DNA from 4 places in the Streptomyces sp. NPDC002754 genome. Region 4 is predicted to be linked to each of the others. Evidence: riboswitches for the same ligand, from Rfam matches in the RefSeq annotation. Region 4 holds a riboswitch; each other region holds the start of a gene.

Region 1 (5,186 bases), on a different contig from region 4:
GCGCATGGAGGCGCGCGTCAGGTAGAGGCGCTGTCGCGCGCGCGTGATGCCCACGTACGCGAGGCGGCGCTCCTCCTCCAGCTCCTTGGCCTGGCCGAGGGAGCGCATGTGCGGGAAGACGCCGTCCTCCAGGCCGGTCAGGAAGACGACCGGGAACTCCAGGCCCTTGGCGGTGTGCAGCGTCATCAGCGTGATGACGCCGCTCCCGTCGTCGTCCTCGTCGGGGATCTGGTCGGAGTCGGCGACGAGCGCGACGCGCTCCAGGAAGGCGGAGAGCCCCCCGCCCATCGTCGTGGCCTCGCCCTCGGTCGTGCCGCCGTCCGCCTCGGCCCCGCCCTCTGCCGTGTCCTCCGTCGCGTCCTCGCCTGCGGCGGACTCCTGCTCGAACTCCAGGGCCACGGCCGCGAGTTCCTGGAGGTTCTCGATCCGGGTCTCGTCCTGCGGGTCGGTGGAGGCCTGGAGTTCGGCGAGGTAGCCGGTGCGCTCGAGGATGGCCTCGAGGACCGTGGCCGGGCCCGCGCCCGACTCCACGATCGTGCGGAGGTCCTCCATCAGCGTGTTGAACCGCTTCACGGCGTTCGCCGAGCGGGCCGCCATCCCGTACGCCTCGTCGACGCGGCGCAGCGCCTGCGGGAAGGAGATCTTCTCGCGCTGGGAGAGCGCGTCGATCATCGCTTCGGCGCGGTCGCCGATGCCGCGCTTGGGCACGTTGAGGATGCGGCGCAGCGGGACCGAGTCCTCGGGGTTGGAGAGCACGCGCAGGTAGGCCAGGACGTCCCTGACCTCCTTGCGCTCGTAGAAGCGGACGCCGCCGACGACCTTGTAGGGCAGGCCGGTGCGGATGAAGATCTCTTCGAAGACACGGGACTGCGCGTTCGTCCGGTAGAAGACCGCGACGTCGCCCGCCAGCGCGTCGCCCGCGTCCGTGAGCCGGTCGATCTCGTCGGCGATGAACTGCGCCTCGTCGTGCTCGGTGTCCGCGACGTAGCCGGTGATCTGGGCGCCGGGCCCCTCGTTCGTCCAGAGGTTCTTGGGGCGGCGCGACTCGTTGCGCTCGATCACCGCGTTCGCCGCGCTGAGGATCGTCTGCGTGGAGCGGTAGTTCTGCTCCAGCATGATCGTCGTCGCGTTCGTGTAGTCCTCTTCGAACTGCAGGATGTTACGGATCGTGGCGCCACGGAACGCGTAGATCGACTGGTCCGCGTCACCCACGACGCACAGCTCCGCCGGGTCCGCCTCCTCCCCCTCGGTGGGGCCGACCAGCTCGCGGACCAGCGCGTACTGCGCGTGGTTCGTGTCCTGGTACTCGTCGACGAGGACGTGGCGGAAGCGGCGGTGGTAGTGCTCCGCGACGTCGGGGAACGCGCGCAGCAGGTTCACCGTCGTCATGATCAGGTCGTCGAAGTCCAGGGCGTTGGCCTCGCGGAGCCGTCCCTGGTACATCCGGTAGGCCTGGGCGAGGGTCTTCTCGAAGCCGTCGGCCGCCGTGCCCGCGAAGTCCTCCTCGTCGATCAGCTCGTTCTTGAGATTGCTGATCTTGGCGCTGAAGGACTTCGGCGGGAACTTCTTCGGGTCCAGGTCCAGGTCGCGGCAGACGAGCGCCATGAGCCGCTTGCTGTCGGCGGCGTCGTAGATCGAGAAGGAGGACGTGAAGCCCAGCTTCTTGCTCTCGCGGCGCAGGATGCGGACGCAGGCGCTGTGGAACGTGGAGACCCACATGGCGTTCGCGCGCGGGCCCACCAGGGCCTCGACGCGCTCCTTCATCTCGCCCGCGGCCTTGTTCGTGAACGTGATCGCGAGGATCTGGCCGGGGTGTGCTCCGCGCTCGGCGAGCAGGTACGCGATGCGGTGCGTGAGGACGCGGGTCTTGCCGGAACCGGCGCCCGCGACGATGAGCAGCGGGGAGCCGCCGTGCACGACGGCCGCCTGCTGGTTCTCGTTCAGCCCCTCGAGGAGGGAGGCCGAGTCGAGGACCGGGCGGGGGGCGCCGTCCCGGTAGTGCGCGTCCCGCTCCGGGGGCACGCCGAACAGCCCCTCCGGCATCGGCTCCGGGGCCCCGTCGTCGTACTCGGGGTCCGGGGGCGGGGGCGGGGGCTCCGCCGCACTGTTCTGGAGGCCGGTCAGGAAGCTGTCGTCAAAGAGGCTGCTCATCGCTCCACGAGTCTAGGCGGCCCCACTGACAACCCGCGGCCCCCTTCAAAATCCGAGGGAGCCCGGAGGGAAATCCGAGCGGGCCCGGAGGGAAATCCGAGGGGGCCCGGAGCAAGAGATCACGAAAATGTATCGGGCATATCGAACATCAACCTTCACAGCAGCCACACGAGTTGGCTACGGTTCAGCCGGGCAGCCCGTCCCCCCGCCCGCGGATGTCGCGGCGAACGGGCAGCCCCCGCTGAGTTCCGTACGCCGCAAGGCAGGGAACCGGGGACCCAACCGACCTTGGGGTGAATCGGTCAGCCGACCGTAGGGCAGCCTTCCACGTACGACGCCCGAACCCGACAGCTAACCCGGTAGGCGGACGACGGAAGGAGTCGCCTGCCTTGGCGTCGCACCGTAAGCCCCGCAGCCGTTCCCGGATCACCGGCGGCCTTCGCACGACCCCGGCCGTCGGCATCACGACCGCCGCCCTCACCTCCGTGGCCCTGCTCTCGCAGACGGCACAGGCCGCGCCCGCGCAGCCGTCGTCGAAGCCGCGCCTCGAAGAGGTCCAGCAGAAGGTCGACACCCTGTACCGGCAGGCCGAGGTCGCCACCCAGAAGTACAACGGCGCGAAGGAGCGGACCGACTCCAAGAAGACCCAGGTCGACAAGCTCCTCGACGATGTCGCGCAGCGCACCGATGACATGAACACGGCCCGCCAGAAGCTCGGCAGATACGCCGCCGAGCAGTACCGCTCGGGCAGTGTCAGCGACACCGCGACCATGTTCCTCGCGGACGACCCGGAGGACTACTTCTCGCAGCGCCAGCTGATGAACCGGCTCACCAGTGAGCAGAAGAAGTCGATCGACGACTATCAGGGGCAGGCGCGCGAGATCGCCGAGAAGCGCGACGAGGCGCAGTCGAGCCTCCAGGACCTCACCGACTCGCAGGCCGAGCTGAGGTCGACGAAGGAGACCGTCCAGACGAAGCTCTCCGACGCGCGCAAGCTGCTGGCCGAGCTGACCGCCGAGGAGAAGGCGCGGCTCGCCGCGATCGAGAAGGCCAAGGAGGCGGCGGCCCGCAAGAAGGCCGCCGAGTTGGCCGCCAAGCAGAAGGCCGCGGAGGCGGCGAAGCGGAAGGCGGCCGAGGAGGCGAAGGAGCAGGAGCAGTCTTCCGGCTCGTCCTCCGGCTCCTCGGGGTCCTCTTCCGGTTCGTCGGGCTCATCGGACGCCTCCTACGCCACGAAGGCCGCGCAGGCGCTGGCGTTCGCCAAGTCACAGGAGGGCAAGCCGTACGTGTGGGGCGCCACGGGCCCGGACTCGTACGACTGCTCGGGCCTTACGCAGGCGGCGTGGAAGTCCGCGGGGATCTCGCTGCCGCGGACGACCTGGGACCAGGTCGAGATCGGCAAGACGGTGCCGCTCTCCGACATCCAACCCGGTGACCTGGTGTTCTTCTACGACGACATCAGCCACGTGGGCCTCTACATGGGCGACGGCATGATGGTGCACGCGCCGAAGCCGGGTGCGGTCGTGCGCGAGGAGTCGATCTACTACGACGGCACGTCGTCGATCCACAGCGTGGTGCGCCCGGCCTGAGCCCACCACGCCTGTGACTCTGACGATGCCGGTGATCAGGTCCAGAGCACCGCGATGAAGATGTTCGCGACGGTGAGCGCGCCGACCGTCGCGAACAGACCCTTCTCGGCCTTCTCCTCGTCCCGCTTCACGTAGACGATGCCGAGGATCACGATCAGGACCGCGAGCTTCACGCCGATCTTGATGTTGTTGACGGTGGAGCCGTCGGCCTGGTTGAGGCCGACCAGGGCGACGCCGGTCACCAGCATGGTCAGCGCGCCGTGCAGCATCGCCTTGTTGAAGCGGGCCGCGCCCTCCTTCATCGCCGACATCTGCGTGAGGAAGCCGCCGAGCAGCGAGGCGATGCCGATGATGTGCAGACCGACGAAGATGTTGATGAGTACGTCCATGGGGCCGGAGCCTACTTGGGCCCGTTTCGGGCCACTTCGGAGCCCCGACGGTCACCCTCTGTCACCGCCCGTAACAAATGGGCCAGTTGCGAACAATCGGCCACCAACCCGTTACGCCGAGGTTTAGCGTCCTTGCTCAGGTGACCGGCTCCCCACCGCCGCCCGGGCCAGGGGCGGCAGTCGGACACCACCGCCGAGAAAGGTCCGGCGGCGACCCGCTCCCCCTGTGCGGGCCGCCGCCGGACGCGCGACCGGGGGCCGTGCGTTTCGGACGGCCGCCCAGAGGAGGACTTTGTGCCGGCAGCGCACCGCAAGCCCCGACCGCGTTCGCTCAGCGTTGGTAGGGCCCGCACCGCGGCCACCCTCGCCCTGGCATCCGCGGCCACCGTCACCGCCCTCGACGGCGGGGCGGCGCACGCGGAGCCCGAGCTCGGCGCCGCCCAGGTGCGGGCCAAGGTCGACAAGCTGTACCAGGAGGCGGAGGTCGCCACCCAGAAGTACAACGGCGCGAAGGAGAAGGCGGACGGGGCGCGGAAGAAGGTGGACGAGCTCCAGGACGAGGCGTCCCGGCGCACCGAATCGCTCAACTCCCAGCGCGAGAAGATGGGTTCGGTGGCGGCATCCCAGTACCGCACCGGAGGCGTGGACCCTTCGGTCCAGTTGCTCCTCTCCTCCACCCCCGACGCGTACCTCGACAAGGCGTCCCTCACGGAGCGCGTCGGCGCCCGGCAGGCCGCCGCGGTCACCCGCGTGCAGGACGAACTCCGCGAGATCGACCAGCTGCGCGGCGACGCCGACGGCACGCTCTCCGAAATCCGCGCCAAAAAGGCCGAGTTGGAGGACAACAAGAAGAAGGTGAAGCGAAAACTCGCGGAGGCCCGCCGCCTCCTCGACCGCATCACCCCCGAAGAGCGCACCCCCACCGCCACACAGAGCGGGCGCACCTCACGCTCGACGGAACGCGCCGACCTCTCCCAGGCCCCCAACTCCCGCGCCAAGGCCGCGATCTCCTTCGCGTACGGCGCCCTGGGCAGCCCCTACGTATGGGGCGCCACCGGCC
Region 2 (5,186 bases), on a different contig from region 4:
GGGCGAACAGGCCGATGTGTCCGGGACGCGGCATCTCGGGGGCGAGCGAGGCGTTGAGCCGTACCTCAGGTGACGTGTTGACGATTCCGAAGGCGTTCGGCCCGACGATGCGCATCCCGTAGCTGCGGGCCTGGCGGACCAGGGCGCGCTGGCGCTCGCGGCCCTCCTCCCCGCTCTCGGCGTAGCCGGCGGAGACCACGACGAGGCCCTGCACGCCGCGCTCGCCGCATTCGGCGACGACTTCGGGGACGTCCGGGGCGGGCACGGCGACGACGGCCAGGTCGACCGTGGCGGCCGGGTCGATGTCGCGTACGGAGCGGTGGGCGGGCACGCCGTCGATCTCGGTGACGTCGTCCCCGAACGCCTGGTTCACCGCGTACAGGCGGCCCGTGAAACCGGCGTCCTTCAGGTTGTCGAGAACGCTGCGGCCCACTCCTCCGGCGGCACGCCCCACGCCGATCACGGCGACGGAGCCGGGGGCGAGCAGGCGATGCACCGAGCGGGCCTCGGCGCGCTGCTCGCGCGCGTGCTGCACCGCGAGCGAGGCCTCCGTGGGCTCGATGTCGAACTCCAGGCGGACGACGCCGTCCTCGAAGCTGCGCTTCTGCGTGTACCCGGCGTCCCGGAACACCTTGATCATCTTGCTGTTGGCGGGCAGCACCTCGGCGGCGAACCGGCGGATGCCGCGCTCGCGGGCGACGGCCGCGATGTGCTCCAGGAGCGCCGAGGCGACGCCCCGGCCCTGGTGGGCGTCCTGCACGAGGAAGGCGACCTCCGCCTCGTCGGCCGGCGCGGTCGCCGGCCTCCCCTGCGCGTTGATCCGGTCGTAGCGCACCGTGGCGATGAACTCGCCGCCCACCGTGACGGCGAGACCGACCCGGTCCACGTAGTCGTGATGGGTGAAGCGGTGCACGTCCTTGGCGGACAGGCGGGGGTAGGGCGCGAAGAAACGGTAGTACTTCGACTCGTCCGAGACCTGCTCGTAGAAGCTGGTCAGATGCTCGGCGTCCGCGGTCGTGATGGGCCTGATCCGCGCGGTGCCGCCGTCGCGCAGCACGACGTCGGCCTCCCAGTGGGCGGGATACTCATGCCGGTCCGACGGGGTCTCCATGCCGCAAGAGTAGGGCCGGGCACTGACAGATGACGGCCTGTCGTACGGGTCGCGGCCCGTGCGTACGGGAGGCACGCTATGGAGGACCGAAGGGCCGTGCCGGTGAGGACCTGGGTCCGCGTCACGCACGCCTTACGATATGGAACACTGGTCTAGACAACCGTGAGACACCTGAAGGGCAGCATCACATGGCTGAGCGCCGCGTCAACGTCGGCTGGACCGAGGGCCTCCACGCCCGCCCCGCCTCCATCTTCGTCCGCGCCGCCACGGCGGCCGGCGTTCCCGTGACGATCGCCAAGGCCGACGGCAACCCCGTCAACGCCGCCTCCATGCTGGCCGTGCTCGGCCTGGGCGCGCAGGGCGGCGAGGAGATCGTGCTGGCCTCCGACGCCGAGGGTGCGGACGCCGCGCTCGACCGTCTGGCGAAGCTGGTCGCCGAGGGTCTCGAGGAGCTCCCCGAGACCGTCTGACACAAAGACAAAAGCAGTACGGCTGAGCCGCGCGTTCCCTTTTGGGACGCGCGGCTTTTTCGTTCACGATTGCGGAGCGAATTGAGCGACAGGGAATAGGAAGAAACAGGCAGCCAATTTTCCCCGCACCTCGTTCAATCCATTCACCGAATAGTGCACTTCTTTGTATACGGCGCTGTTGTTAAGCCTGGCGCCCCACCGTGTTGACTGCATGTTGCGAAGTCCTCACGCGCCCGCCCGCGCGGGGGACGCGCAGCCTGTGGGCGGCGGCCGCACGCTCCGCGTGCAGGGTGGTCAGGGCGCGGGCACGCTCCGCGTCGCCCCGCGCCACGGCGTCGACGATGGCACCGTGCTCGGCCCAGGACTCGGCCGGCCGGGCCGGGCTCTCCACGGCGTACATCCAGGCGATCTTGTGGCGGAGCTGGGTGAGCAGGGTGATCAGGCCAGGGCTGCCCGAGGCCTGGGCGAGCGTCTCGTGGAACCAGCTGCCGAGAGAGCGCAGATCCTCGCTCTCACCCCGCCGGGAGCGCTCCTGCCCCAGCCTGACCAGGCCGCGCAGCACCTTGAGGTGGGCCTCGGTGCGGCGCTGCGCGGCGCGGGCGGCGCCCATGGGTTCGAGCAGCATGCGGATCTCCAGGAGGTCGGCCGCCTCCCGCTCGGTGGGTTCGGCCACGCACGCGCCCGCGTGCCTGCGCGTGACGACGAACCCCTCCGCCTCCAGGGTGCGCAGCGCCTCACGGACAGGCACGCGCGAGACCCCGTAGCGACGCGCGAGCAGTTCCTCGGTGAGCCGGCCACCGCGCTCGTAGACGCCGGCGACGATGTCGTCGCGGATCGCTGTGCATACCGACTGTGCGGGAATGCGCATGACTCGGCCTCCGCCTCGATGCCCGCGATACGCGGTCGATTGACACCCGGTCAAGCGCGAATGGCACGCGGCCGGAACGTTTACCCCGTGACTCTATTCCACCGGACTTGAATTTCCGACGAGGGGACTGAATCCGGGGATATTTTTTGGACATCGCGACCCCACGCACGCGAAAGCCCCGGCTCGGTGAGCCGGGGCTTTCGCGTGCGTGGGGTCTTGCGGGTCAGACGTTCACACCGTGCTGGCGCAGGTACGCGACGGGGTCGATGTCCGAGCCGTAGTCGGGGCCGGTACGGGCCTCGAAGTGGAGGTGCGGGCCCGTGACGTTGCCGGTGGCTCCGGAGAGGCCTATCTGCTCGCCGGGGGTGACGTCCTGGCCGACGGAGACGCCGATCGAGGACATGTGACCGTACTGGGTGTACGTACCGTCCTTCATCTTGATCACGACGTTGTTGCCGTACGCGCCGCCCCAGCCGGCCTCGACGACGGTGCCCATGCCGACCGCGTGCACCGAAGTGCCGCTGGAGGCGTGGAAGTCGATGCCGGTGTGGCTTCCGGAGGACCAGAGTCCGCTGCCGGCCTGGTAGGCGGTGGAGACGTACGAGCCGGAGATCGGCGACACGAAGCTGTTCAGGCGCTTGCGCTCGGCCTCGCGAGCGGCGCGCTCCTTGGCCTCGCGCTCCTTCTCGGCCTTCTCGGCGGCCCGCTTCTTGGCCTCCGCCTCGGCCTTGCGCTTGGCCTCCTCGGCCTTCTTCTTGGCCTCGGCCTCGGCCTTCGCCTTGGCGGCGGCCTTCTGCTGCGCGGTGGCCTGCGCGTCGATCTGCTCGGCCAGGGAGTCGCCGATGGCGACGGCCTGCGTGAGGCCGTCGTGCGGCGCTGTCGCGGTGTCGGCGGCGAGGGCGGGAGCGGCGAGGCCACCCACCACGCCCGTCGTGGTGATGGCGGCGACGCCCGCGAACTGAGCGGTGGTGCGCGTCAGGCGGCTGGGACGGCGGTGCTTCCCGGTGGCACGGGTGAACCCCATGAAGTGGCTGGTCCTTTCCTTCCTTCTCGCCTACCGGGTTAGCTGACGGGTTCGGAGCAGGAAGGTCTCCTACGGGCCCCTCCCCTTGCGGGAAGAGCGCCCGATTCACCCCAGGGACTTCGGTGGGTCCCCGGCTCCCCTGGCTCGCACCACGGGGACTCGGCGATGACTGTCCGGTGTCGCGGGCGCGACGTACGTCTGGCGAACAGCCGGAGGGAACGCTAAGCGGGGCGTCTTTGAATCAACAAACAGAACCCGACTTTTGTAGCGCACGCCACAGGGCAGACAGGCAACCACTACGCCAATACGGACATTTGGGAACGTGTGGTGATTGGGGGTGATCGTGACCGACACCACGAAGCCCCGGCTGCCGGGAGCGGCGCCGGGGCTTCGGACGTGCCGCGGGAGACGAACTCAGCCCGCGACCACAGTGACCTCGCCGATACCGAGCGCCTTCACCGGCTCCTCGATCTGCTCGGCGTCGCCCACCAGGATCGTCACCAGGCGGTCCGCGGGGAACGCGCTCACGACGGCGGCCGTGGCCTCCACGGTGCCCGTGGCGGCCAGCTGCCGGTACACCTGCGCCTGGAAGTCGTCCGGCAGGTGCTGCTCGACCTGGTCGGCGAGGGTGCTCGCGACGGCCCCCGCGGTCTCGAACTTCAGTGGGGCCACACCCACCAAGTTCTGTACGGCGGTGTCCCGTTCGGCGTCCGTGAGCCCCTCGGCCGCGAGCGTGCGCAGGACCTTCCACAGGTCGTCGAGCGCGGGCCCGGTGTTCGGCGTGTCCACCGAGCCGCTGATGGCGAGCATCGCGGCGCCGCTGCCGTCGGGCGCGGAGCGCAGCACCTGGGCGAAGGACCGCACTCCGTAGGTGTAGCCCTTCTCCTCGCGCAGTACGCGGTCCAGGCGCGACGTGAGAGTGCCGCCCAGGCAGTACGTGCCGAGGATCTGCGCGGGCCACACACGGTCGTGCTTGTCCGGTCCGACCCGCCCCATGAGCAACTGCGTCTGCACAGCGCCGGGGCGGTCCACGATGATCACGCGGCCGGTGTCGTCGGCGACGACCGGCGGCACGGGGCGCGGCTCCGCGGTGTCGCCCGTCCAGGCGCCGAGCGTGTCGGCGAGCAGGGCGTCCAGGTCGACGCCCGTCAGGTCACCCACGACGACGGCCGTCGCGGCGGCGGGGCGTACGTGCCGGTCGTAGAAGGCACGCACGGCCACCGCGTCGATGGCCGAGACGGTCTCCTCGGTGCCCTGGCGCGGGCGCGACACGCGCGCGTCGGCCGGGAAGAGCTGCTTGGAGAGCTCCTTGGCGGCGCGCCGGGCCGGGTTGGCGCTCTCGTGCGGGATCTCGTCCAGCCGGTTGCGGACGAGGCGCTCGATCTCGCTGTCGTCGAAGGCAGGGGCGCGCAGGGCGTCGGCCAGGAGGGTGAGGCCCTTGGCGAGCCGGGAGGCCGGCACTTCGAGGGAGGCACGGACGCCGGGGTGGTCGGCGTGCGCGTCCATCGTGGCGCCGCAGCGCTCCAGCTCAGCGGCGAACTCCTCGGCGGAGTGCTTGTCGGTGCCTTCGTTGAAGGCCCGCGCCATGATCGTCGCGACGCCGTCGAGGCCCTTCGGTTCGGCGTCCAGCGGCGCGTCCAGGTGCACCTCCACGGCGATGACCTGCTGGCCGGGCCGGTGGCAGCGCAGCACCGTCAACCCATTGGGGAGCGC
Region 3 (5,186 bases), on a different contig from region 4:
CCCTGCGGGCCCTGTGCGGCGACGGATCCGATGGTGTCCAGGCCGACGAGCGTGCAGATGAGGAAGAACAGCACGTCCAGCCGGCGCAGATCCTTGCGCAGCCGTGAGCGCTGCTCGCCCCAGCCTTCGGAGAGGTCGGGCTCGTCCCCGGCGGGCGGGGTCGGCGAGAGGGACGGCGCGTGGGTCACGATTGCTCCTGGCGAGAACAGAACGGGAACAGAACGACGAGAGCACTGACGGCACTTGGGCCCTGCTCGGGCCGCGCCCACCCCCGACCGGCCGACTTATTGACTGAACGGCCAGTCAGTAGTGGAACGTGACGCGACTGTGGCCCCTGCGACGGCGGGGCGTCAAGAGTCCTGCACCTGAACGAGCGCCTGAACGAGTCGGTGCGCAGGAACAACTAGGGTTGCGGCGTGACCAGAGTCCGGTTGAGCGTGGCCGAGCGGCGCGAAGAGCTGCTGGGGGCCGCCATCGAGCAGATCGAGGCGCGCGGAGTGGCCGCCGTGCGCATCGCCGACGTGGCGTCGGCGCTCAGCGTGAGCAACGCGCTGGTGCTGTACCACTTTTCGACGAAGGAGAAGCTCGTCGCGGCCGCGTTCGCGCACGCCGCCGAGAGCGACCTGGCCCACCTGCGCAAGCTGCTCGGCCGCCGCACGACGGCCCTGAAGCGGCTGCGCGCCGCGGTGCGCTGGTACGCGCCGACGGGTCAGGCCAAGGGGTGGCGGCTGTGGATCGAGGGCTGGGCCGCGGCGCTGCGCGAGCCCGCGCTGCGGGAGGTCACACGGGACCTCGACCGGCAGTGGAAGGCGGCGCTCGCGGAGGTGATCGCCGAGGGCGTGGCGGCGGGCGAGTTCGGCTGCCCCGACCCGATGGCGGCGGCGCTGCGGCTCACGGCGCTGCTCGACGGGCTCGCCGTGCAGCTGACGGCGTACGAGGACAAGCGGGCCAGGCCGGCCACGGTGTCGCGGGCCCGCATGCAGGAGTGGGTGGATGAGGCGCTCGCCCGCGAACTGGGGCTCGAGCGCGCGGAGTTGACCGGGGCGGGACGCTGACGGGAAGCCGTCAGCGCCGCCGAACCGCCGAGGGGCGCCGCGTCAGAACGCCGCCTCCCGATGAGTCCTACCCCGTACTGCGGTGAATGCGTCAGGAAGCCCGCTCCAGGTGCGCCTTCACGGCGTGCGGGTCCACGAAGCCCTTGGCCTGCACCCGGTCGCCGGAGGACTCGCCGCGCAGCCTGCGCCCGATCCACGGCACCAGGAACTCCCGCGCCCAGTGGATGTCGTCGCGCCGCACCTCGAACGTGCCGCGCGGGGGCAGCAGCGGCCACGCCTGCTCGGGGTTGGCCGGCACCTCGACGCCGAGCGCCTGGGCGGCACGCAGCGCCACGCGCGTGTGCCCGTCGGGCGACAGGTGGAGGCGGTCGCCGTCCCAGGCCCGGCGGTCCTGGATGGACTTCAGGGACCACAGGTCGAGCATCACGCAGCCGTGGCGGTCGGCTATCGCCCGCAGATGCATGTTGTACGTGGCGATCTTGCCGCGCAGATGCTTGAGCACGGCCACGTCACGGGTGTCGAACCCGGTGGCCACCATGACGGTGCCTGCCGCGTCGGCGAGCCGGACGACAGCCTTCTCGAAGCGTTCGGCCACGTCGTCCGGGTCGGTGCCGGGGCGGATGATGTCGTTGCCGCCGGCGACCAGGCTCACCAGGTCGGGGGCGAGCTCGACCGCCTTCGGGACCTGGTCCGCGACGACCTGGTCGAGGAGCTTGCCGCGCACGGCCAGGTTCGCGTACCGGAAGGTGTCCTCGGGGACACGGTCGTCCAGGAGGACGGCGAGCCGGTCCGCCCAGCCCGCGAACTTACCGTCGGGGCCGGGGTCGCCGACCCCCTCGGTGAAGCTGTCGCCCACGGCCGCGTAGGAGCGGATCGTGCCGTTGAGTGAGTCCGTGAGTGCTCTCGATTCGTTTGCCACGACCACACATCTTTCACCCTCGGGTGTGACCTACGCGACCGTAGCCAGGGGTTGACGCGTGGTGAGATACCCCACCCGCCACATGGGGAATAAGCGTGGAATAAGCGCGCGAACGCGATTCGGCGCCCGGGGAACACCCCGGGCGCCGAAGGGAGCGGGCCGACGGGCGGCCGCTACGTCACGTCTCAGGCGTTCACACCGTGCTCGCTCAGGTACGCGATCGGGTCGATGTCCGAGCCGTAGTCCGCACCCGTGCGGATCTCGAAGTGCAGGTGCGGTCCGGTGACGTTGCCGGTCGCGCCGGACTTGGCGATCTCCTGGCCGGCCGTCACGGTGGCGCCCTGGGCGACACCGATCGACGACAGGTGGCCGTACTGGGAGTAGTGGCCGTCGGCGTGCTGGATGACGACCTCGTTGCCGTACGCGCCGCCCGAGCCGGTCGAGACGACGGTGCCGTCGGCGATCGACTTCACGGAGGTGCCGGTCGGCACCGAGTAGTCGGCGCCGGTGTGGCTGCCGCTGGACCACATGGAGCCGGAGTTGCCGTAGCCCGTGCCCTTGGCGCCGTCGACCGGCGCCGTGTAGTCGCCGGAGGCGGTGGTCTTGGCGCTCGTCTGCGTGGCGGCGGCCCCGCTCTCGGAGCCGGAGTCGTCCGCGGCCGCGCCGCCGAGGTCGAGCTTGACGCCGATCTTGAGGTGGTCCGCGTTGGAGCCGACGGCGTCCTTGTTGTTCTCGTACAGCTTCTTCCAGCCGCCGTCGACGTCCTGCGCCTTGGCGATCTTCGAAAGCGTGTCACCGGCCTTGACGGTGTACGTCGTGGTGTCGGCGGTGCCGCCGGACGTCGCGGCCTGTGCGCCGGTGGCGCCCATCAGCGGGAGCGCCACGGCGACTCCACCGGCGGAGGCGACGGCGGCGACACGGGCGATGCGCTGGGAGGTCGAAAGGCGGTGCTTTCCCTTTGCGGGCATGCTGATTTTCCTCTCCGTCGCCTACGAGGTGAGCTGTCGGGTTCGGGCTGGAGATGCCCGGCCACGCCCGGGGTGCGGGCGCGGCTTCACCCCTAGCCGCTTCGGGAAATCCCTACGCGGCGTACTGCGTGTGGGTCCCCCGCTCCTGCCGTGGACGGGTAGTCGAAAGGAATCCGGGCGGCGGCAGGACTAGGCGTTCCGACCGGATTGATTGGTGACCGTAGGCGAACCGCAATGGCTACGACAAACCCCGAATTCGCTTGCGGCGGCAATTCATTGGGTTTCCGGGGCCGTCCTGCGTAACCCTGCGTCGACATTCTCTGCTTTACCAACGCCATACCTTCGGGGATTACTGGGCAGGCAATCCTGGCCGCCCGGCACGCAGCGTCACGAACATGAAGCCGGTCACGCACACGCCCACAAGCCCCTCCGATCCATGCACAGTTGACACAGAACGGGGCGAATCGGACAGATGGTTGCCTGGGGAACCGATGTCGTATCGTCAGGAGCGCGCCCACCGGCGACCCAACGCCGGTGCACCGATTGGGAGGAGCCCCTGTGACGCAGCACGCACCGTCCACCGAGCCCGAGCTGACCGGAGTGCGCAACTTCCGAGACGTGGGCGGCCTTCCCACCGTGGACGGCCGGCGCGTGCGTCAGGGCGTTCTGTTCCGCAGCGGTCACCTCGCCCACGCCACGGCCGAGGACTCGAGCTTCCTCTCCTCCCTCGGCCTGCACACGGTCTTCGACTTCCGCAACGGCGCCGACCTGACGCTGGAAGGCGCGGACGTCGAGCTGCCCGGCGTGCGCAATCAGAACCTGCCGCTCAACGACCCGGCCGACGGCGCCGAATTCTGGACCATGGTCCGCGACGGCAACATCGATCAGCTGCGCCAGATCCTCTCCGAGGGCCGCGCGGCGAACCGGCTCGTCGAGTCCTACCGCACCATGATCAAGGAGCGCACCGCCGAGCACAGCCGCGTGCTGCACTCCCTCGCCGAGGACAGCCTCCCCGCGCTGATGCACTGCGCGGCGGGCAAGGACCGCGCGGGCCTGTCGATCGCGGTGACGCTGCTCGCGGTGGGCGTGGAGCGCGACGCCATCGAGGCGGACTACCTCAAGTCCAACGAGAAGCACCGCCGCTACAACGTGCGCCGCACCGCCACCGCGAAGGACGCCTACTCCCCCGAGATCATGGAGCTGCTCAGCCCGCTCTTCGACGCCCGCATCGAGTACCTCAACGCGGGCCTCGAGACCATCGACGAGCACTGGGGCGGCACGGACCGCTACCTCGAAGAGGGCCTGAAGCTCACTGCGGCGACGCGCGAGCGACTGCGCGAGCGCCTTCTCGCCTGACCGCCGAGCGCCGAGCGCCGAGCGCCGGAGGGTGTCTGGCCCGAGCGTCGCAAGTGCCTGGCACGAGCGCCGCAGGTGCCTGGCCCGTGCATCGCAAGTGCCTGGCACGAGCGCCGCACGGGCTGGGCCCAGGCGCCACACGGGCTGGGCCGGGGCGCCACACGGGCCGGGCGCGAGCGACGCATGGGCCGGCCCCGAGCGTCGCAGGACGCCCGGCGTCGCCCACCCCGTTCGAGGTCCGCCGTCACCCCTCCCTGTCGCGAAGTGCCGCGCGGGCGGGGAGGGTCACGGCGAGCAGGCCGAGGCACACCGCGCTTGCCGCGAACGTGCCGTACAGCAGCGGCGGTATGTACGGGGACTCACCCGTCATGCCGCGCATCATCGGGGTCAGCGTGATCATCGCGATGGCGGTGCCGAGCGCCACCCCCGCGGCCGATACCAGCAGGCTCTCCCAGCGGAGCATCCGCAGCACCTGGCGGCGCGTGGAGCCGACGAGGCGGAGCACCGTCAGTTCGCGACGGCGGTCCAGGACCGTCATCACCAGTGTGTTGACCGCCGCGACGGCGGCGAAGCCGCCCAGGACCGCGGCCATCATGTAGTTGGACCATGCGCCCATTTCGCTGTCCACGCTCTGCTCGACGGCGTAGCCCGAGGCGTCCGTGACCTTGCCGAGTGCGGTGAGCGGCGCGGCGTCGCCGCCGCGCACCAGCAGCGTGCTGTCGAAGGCCGATGTGACGTGTCCTGACAGGGAGGCACGGTCCATGGTCACCGCCGCCAGCCCGAGGCCCCGGCCGTACACCGCCGCGACGTGCGGGCGGGCCTTCGTGCCGTCGGGGAGACGGAGCGGCAGCCTGTCGCCCACCTTCACCTTCGCCGCCGTGGCGAGGG
Region 4 (5,186 bases):
CGCGGCGAACGGCGAAGCCGACCTCATCCACGACTTCGCCTTCCCCCTCCCCATCTACGCCATCTGCGACCTCCTCGGCGTCCCCCGCGAGGACCAGGACGACTTCCGCGAATGGGCGGGCATGATGATCCGCCACGGCGGCGGCCCCCGCGGCGGAGTGGGCCGCGCGGTGAAGCGGATCCGCGCGTACCTGGTCGACCTGATCCACCGCAAACGCGGCGACCTGACGGACGACCTGATCTCCGACCTGATCCGCGCCTCCGACCACGGCGAACACCTCACGGAGAACGAGGTGGCGGCCATGTGTTTCGTGCTGCTCTTCGCCGGGTTCGAGACGACCGTCAACCTGATCGGCAACGGCACGTACGCCCTGCTCACGCATCCCGAGCAGAGGGGGCTTCTGCAGAGGTCGATCGCGGCAGGGGAGACGGGCCTGCTGGAGACGGGGATCGAGGAACTCCTGCGCTTCGACGGGCCGGTGGAGATGGCCACGTGGCGGTTCGCCAGGGCGTCGCTGACCATCGGCGGCGTGGAGATCGGTGCGGGCGACCCGGTTCTCGTCGTGCTCGCCGCCGCCGACCGCGACCCGGCGCGCTTCACCGAGCCCGACACCCTCGACCTCTCCCGCCGCGACAACCAGCACCTCGGGTACGGACACGGCATCCACTACTGCCTCGGCGCCCCGCTCGCGCGCCTGGAGGGACAGGCCGCCCTCGGCACGCTCCTGACGCGCCTCCCGGACCTGCGACTTGCGGTGGAACCTGACGATTTGCGGTGGCGTGGCGGGCTCATCATGCGTGGACTGCGCACGCTCCCGGTGGAGTTCACGACGCGTCAGAACCCCGCCGGAACTGACGGGCCGTCAGCAATGTGACATTCACGTGATCTTCGCTGCATCGACTTGTGACAGGCGTTCGAGTGCAGCTACGTTCACGGATCATCGCGACACATGCACAACCCGCACCACTTGCACCACCCGTCGCGCGTAGCAGCATCAGTCTCGCGAAAGGCAACCGCATGCTCTCCGGGAACGGTCGACACCGTCGCCCCCGCCAGGCCCCTGCTCTCGTCGTCGCCGCCGGAGTCGCCGGCAGCGCCATCGCGATCCCGCTGTTCGCCGCGAGCGGCGCGAGCGCCGCGACCACGCAGGCGTGGGACAAGCTCGCCGAGTGCGAGAGCGGTGGGCAGTGGAGCCTGGATGCCGGTAACGGCTACTACGGCGGCCTCCAGTTCACGCAGGAGAGATGGGAGCAGTACGGGGGGCTCGACTACGCCCCGCGTGCCGACCAGGCCAGCCGCTCGCAGCAGATAGCCGTCGCCGAGAAGGTTCTTGACGCCAAGGGTGTGAGTGCCTGGCCGATGTGCTCGCTCACCGCGGACCTCACCAAGGGCGACGACTCGGCGGAGGTCGATCCGGGCGTCTCCGCGTCGCCGCAGCCGTCCGAGTCGGCATCCGATTCCGCGTCCGAGCCGTCGGACACCGATGCCGACAACAAGTCGGACGACGACGCCGACAAGGCGGGCTCCACCGATTCAGCCGATTCGGGAGACAAGGGTCACGACGGCGGTGAGGGTTCCGACGCGTCGGACGAGCCGTCGGCCGACCCCTCGCGCGATACCTCCGGTAGCAGCGCCGAGGGCTCCCCGTCCCCCTCAAGTGACAAGTCCCACGCACCTTCTGACGGCGACGACACGGCCTCCTCCTCCTCCGAAACGGCCTCGCCGTCCGCCTCCCCCTCCGGTGACGGTGACGGTGCCGCGTCGGACGACGCCACGGCGGGCCGCCACCGCGGAGACCGTGCCGGTGACGACGGTTCCGACTCCCGTACGGGAGAGGGGCGTCACGCCTCGCGTGACGAGAAGCGCGGCGACGACACGTACGAGGTGCACGCCGGCGACAACCTCTGGGACATCGCGAAGGCTCAGGACGTGCACGGCGGATGGGACGCGCTCTACGAGCGGAACAAGGAGACGGTAGGTACCGACCCAGACCTCATCCTTCCTGGTCAGAGCCTGGATCTTGGGGACGGATCGGGCAAAAGGTAGCGGGAGTTCGGGCCGTTTGAGGGGGCTTTGTCCGATGTCGATCGAGTGAGACATGGGTCTCAAAGCCCCTGATCGACTTTGAAATCGGACGGATCGACCGCTTACGTTCGTGACCGCTCGCTTCAGCGGGCCCCGATGGACGTCACGCCGAATCCTGCCAACGTCCGTACGGGAACAGTCGACGCGTAAGCGCCGTAGGCAGGAGCGGGGGACCCAGGTAAGCCGCCCTTCCGGGAGACCGGACGGGCTTGGGGTTAAGCAGCGCACAAGGATGCGTCTGCCGGACACTCACTGGTCCGAACCCGACAGCTCACCTCGCAGGCGTCGGTGAGGAGATATCTCCATGCTGTTTTCCGGCAACAACAAGCACCGCCGCCCCTCCAAGGCCGTTCGCGTCGCCACGCTCGGCGGAGTCGCCGCTGCCGCCGTCGCCGTGCCGCTGATGGGTGCCGGTTCGGCCTCCGCCGCGACCACGTCCGAGTGGGACCAGGTCGCGCAGTGCGAGTCCGGCGGCAACTGGTCCACCAACACCGGCAACGGTTTCTACGGTGGCCTGCAGTTCTCGTCCTCCACCTGGTCCGCCTACGGCGGCTCGCAGTACGCCTCCACCGCCGACCAGGCCTCCAAGGCGCAGCAGATAGCCGTCGGCGAGAAGGTTCTCGCCTCGCAGGGCAACGGTGCCTGGCCGAACTGCGGCTCGGGCCTGTCCTCCACCCCGAACGAGGGTGGCGCGGACGACTCGTCCTCGCAGCAGCAGGACACCCAGAGCACGCAGCAGCGTGCCGACCGCTCCGAGCAGCGCGAGCAGCCGAAGCAGGAGGCCCCGAAGCAGGCGGCCCCCAAGCAGGAGGCCCCGAAGCAGGCGGCTCCGAAGCAGGACACCGTCACCACCCCGACCGGTAACAAGGTCGAGAAGGGTGACGGCGAGTACAAGGTGAAGACCGGCGACACCCTCAGCAAGATCGCCGAGGCGCACGACTCGAACTGGCAGAAGCTGTTCGAGAAGAACAAGGACATCGTCAAGGACGCGGACCTGATCTACCCGGGTCAGCAGCTGCACCTCAGCTAAGACCGTCCGGCCCCGCGCAGGGGCCACCAGGCCCGCACAGGGCCACCAGGTACGGGCTCGGCATCGGCGGACGCCGAGCCCCGCCGCACCCCGTCCCCACGGGCCGCTCACTTCGGCGACCTCCCTCCCGGCGCAGCCGGGAGGGAGGTCGCTGTTTTTGTTCCGTTAAGGAACATTTCGCTAACGGCGTTGTCCACAAGACGGGCGTTCGGATGGCCGATGCCCTCGGGCCGGTTACGCTCGGGGATGCGGGACCCGTTGTCCGACGGTGCCCGCAAAGCTTCGTCACATCCCAGAAGGAGATGCTCGTGCCGTCCATCGACGTCGTCGTAGCCCGGGAAATCCTGGACTCCCGAGGCAATCCCACGGTCGAGGTCGAGGTCGGCCTCGACGACGGGAGCACCGGCCGTGCGGCCGTCCCGTCGGGTGCCTCCACCGGTGCCTTCGAGGCCATCGAACTCCGCGACGGTGACCCCAACCGTTACCAGGGCAAGGGCGTCGAGAAGGCCGTCCTCGCCGTCATCGAGCAGATCGGCCCGGAGCTCGTCGGCTACGACGCCACCGAGCAGCGCCTGATCGACCAGGCGATGTTCGACCTGGACGCCACCGACAACAAGGGCTCGCTCGGCGCCAACGCCATCCTCGGCGTCTCCCTCGCCGTCGCGCACGCCGCGTCCGAGGCGTCGGACCTGCCGCTCTTCCGCTACCTGGGCGGCCCGAACGCGCACCTTCTCCCGGTGCCGATGATGAACATCCTGAACGGTGGATCCCACGCGGACTCCAACGTCGACATCCAGGAGTTCATGATCGCCCCGATCGGCGCGGAGTCCTTCTCCGAGGCCCTGCGCTGGGGCGCCGAGGTCTACCACACGCTGAAGAAGGTCCTGAAGAGCAAGGGCCTGGCCACGGGCCTGGGCGACGAGGGCGGCTTCGCCCCGAACCTGGGCTCGAACCGTGAGGCCCTCGACCTGATCCTCGAGGCCATCAAGGAGGCCGGCTACGTTCCCGGCCAGCAGATCGCCCTCGCGCTCGACGTCGCCGCCTCCGAGTTCTACAAGGACGGCAAGTACCAGTTCGAGGGCAAGGAGCGCTCCGCCGCCGAGATGACGGAGTACTACGAGGAGCTCGTCTCCGCGTACCCGCTCGTCTCCGTCGAGGACCCGCTGTTCGAGGACGACTGGGCCGGCTGGAACGTTCTCACCGAGAAGCTGGGTGACAAGGTCCAGATCGTCGGCGACGACCTCTTCGTCACCAACCCGGAGCGCCTGGCCCGCGGCATCGAGGAGAACTCGGCGAACGCTCTGCTCGTGAAGGTGAACCAGATCGGTTCGCTGACCGAGACCCTGGACGCCGTCGAGCTCGCCCAGCGCAACGGGTTCAAGTGCATGATGTCCCACCGCTCCGGCGAGACCGAGGACGTCACCATCGCCGACCTGGCCGTCGCCACCAACTGCGGCCAGATCAAGACCGGCGCCCCGGCCCGCTCCGAGCGTGTCGCCAAGTACAACCAGCTGCTGCGCATCGAGGAGATCCTGGACGACGCGGCGGTCTACGCCGGTCGCTCGGCCTTCCCGCGCTTCAAGGGCTGAACCCGGCCCCCGCGTGAGCCGGTAGTTCCGTACGTCCCCGCACTCGGTCCCGTACCGTGTGCGGGGACGTACGTACGTGAGCGGGGAGGCGGGAGCAGGCGATGCCCGGAAAGGTGCGGGACAGGGACTCCCGAGATCGCTTCTCGACGGCCACCCGCCTGCGCGTTCTGGGCGAGCAGACCGCCGAGCGCGTCTACCGCTCGCAGAGCAAGCGGCAGGCCCGCCGCTCCCGGCTCACGGGCCGCGCGGCCCTGCTGGCCCTCGTCCTGTGCACCCTCGTGGTCGCGCTGGCGTACCCGATAAGGCAGTACGTATCGCAGCGCGGCGAGATCGAGGACCTGCAGCGCCAGCAGCAGGAGGCCAAGCAGCGGGTCGACAAGCTGCGCGACCAGAAGGCCCGCTGGCAGGACGACGCGTTCGCCGAGCAGCGCATCCGGGAGCGCCTGCACATGGTGATGCCGGGCGAGACCGGCTACGTGGTG

The links. A riboswitch is a leader RNA that binds a small molecule or an ion and turns the genes downstream of it on or off. The one in region 4 is predicted to bind cyclic di-AMP.
Region 1: it holds a riboswitch for cyclic di-AMP, as region 4 does, so the genes downstream of both, ACWD2L_RS15295 (C40 family peptidase) here and ACWD2L_RS35805 (transglycosylase family protein) in region 4, are expected to answer to the same signal.
Region 2: it holds a riboswitch for cyclic di-AMP, as region 4 does, so the genes downstream of both, ACWD2L_RS17655 (M23 family metallopeptidase) here and ACWD2L_RS35805 (transglycosylase family protein) in region 4, are expected to answer to the same signal.
Region 3: it holds a riboswitch for cyclic di-AMP, as region 4 does, so the genes downstream of both, ACWD2L_RS18935 (M23 family metallopeptidase) here and ACWD2L_RS35805 (transglycosylase family protein) in region 4, are expected to answer to the same signal.

Annotation. Positions count from the first base shown of each region.
Region 1 is NZ_JBSFVM010000005.1:277,827-283,012, forward strand. It holds gene pcrA (DNA helicase PcrA) at 1-2,151, opposite strand, end outside; cyclic di-AMP (ydaO/yuaA leader) riboswitch at 2,395-2,533, shown strand; gene ACWD2L_RS15295 (C40 family peptidase) at 2,541-3,737, shown strand; gene ACWD2L_RS15300 (hypothetical protein) at 3,773-4,126, opposite strand; gene ACWD2L_RS15305 (NlpC/P60 family protein) at 4,421-5,186, shown strand, end outside.
Region 2 is NZ_JBSFVM010000007.1:113,000-118,185, reverse strand. It holds gene ACWD2L_RS17670 (bifunctional acetate--CoA ligase family protein/GNAT family N-acetyltransferase) at 1-1,111, opposite strand, end outside; gene ACWD2L_RS17665 (HPr family phosphocarrier protein) at 1,300-1,581, shown strand; gene ACWD2L_RS17660 (GntR family transcriptional regulator) at 1,763-2,449, opposite strand; gene ACWD2L_RS17655 (M23 family metallopeptidase) at 2,673-3,473, opposite strand; cyclic di-AMP (ydaO/yuaA leader) riboswitch at 3,487-3,648, opposite strand; gene ACWD2L_RS17650 (M16 family metallopeptidase) at 3,888-5,186, opposite strand, start outside.
Region 3 is NZ_JBSFVM010000008.1:49,258-54,443, forward strand. It holds gene ACWD2L_RS18920 (APC family permease) at 1-188, opposite strand, end outside; gene ACWD2L_RS18925 (TetR/AcrR family transcriptional regulator) at 417-1,055, shown strand; gene ACWD2L_RS18930 (SGNH/GDSL hydrolase family protein) at 1,147-1,974, opposite strand; gene ACWD2L_RS18935 (M23 family metallopeptidase) at 2,160-2,942, opposite strand; cyclic di-AMP (ydaO/yuaA leader) riboswitch at 2,946-3,113, opposite strand; gene ACWD2L_RS18940 (tyrosine-protein phosphatase) at 3,501-4,298, shown strand; gene ACWD2L_RS18945 (FtsX-like permease family protein) at 4,543-5,186, opposite strand, start outside.
Region 4 is NZ_JBSFVM010000033.1:72,847-78,032, reverse strand. It holds gene ACWD2L_RS35815 (cytochrome P450 family protein) at 1-874, shown strand, start outside; gene ACWD2L_RS35810 (transglycosylase family protein) at 1,018-2,046, shown strand; cyclic di-AMP (ydaO/yuaA leader) riboswitch at 2,227-2,385, shown strand; gene ACWD2L_RS35805 (transglycosylase family protein) at 2,390-3,115, shown strand; gene eno (phosphopyruvate hydratase) at 3,424-4,704, shown strand; gene ACWD2L_RS35795 (FtsB family cell division protein) at 4,806-5,186, shown strand, end outside.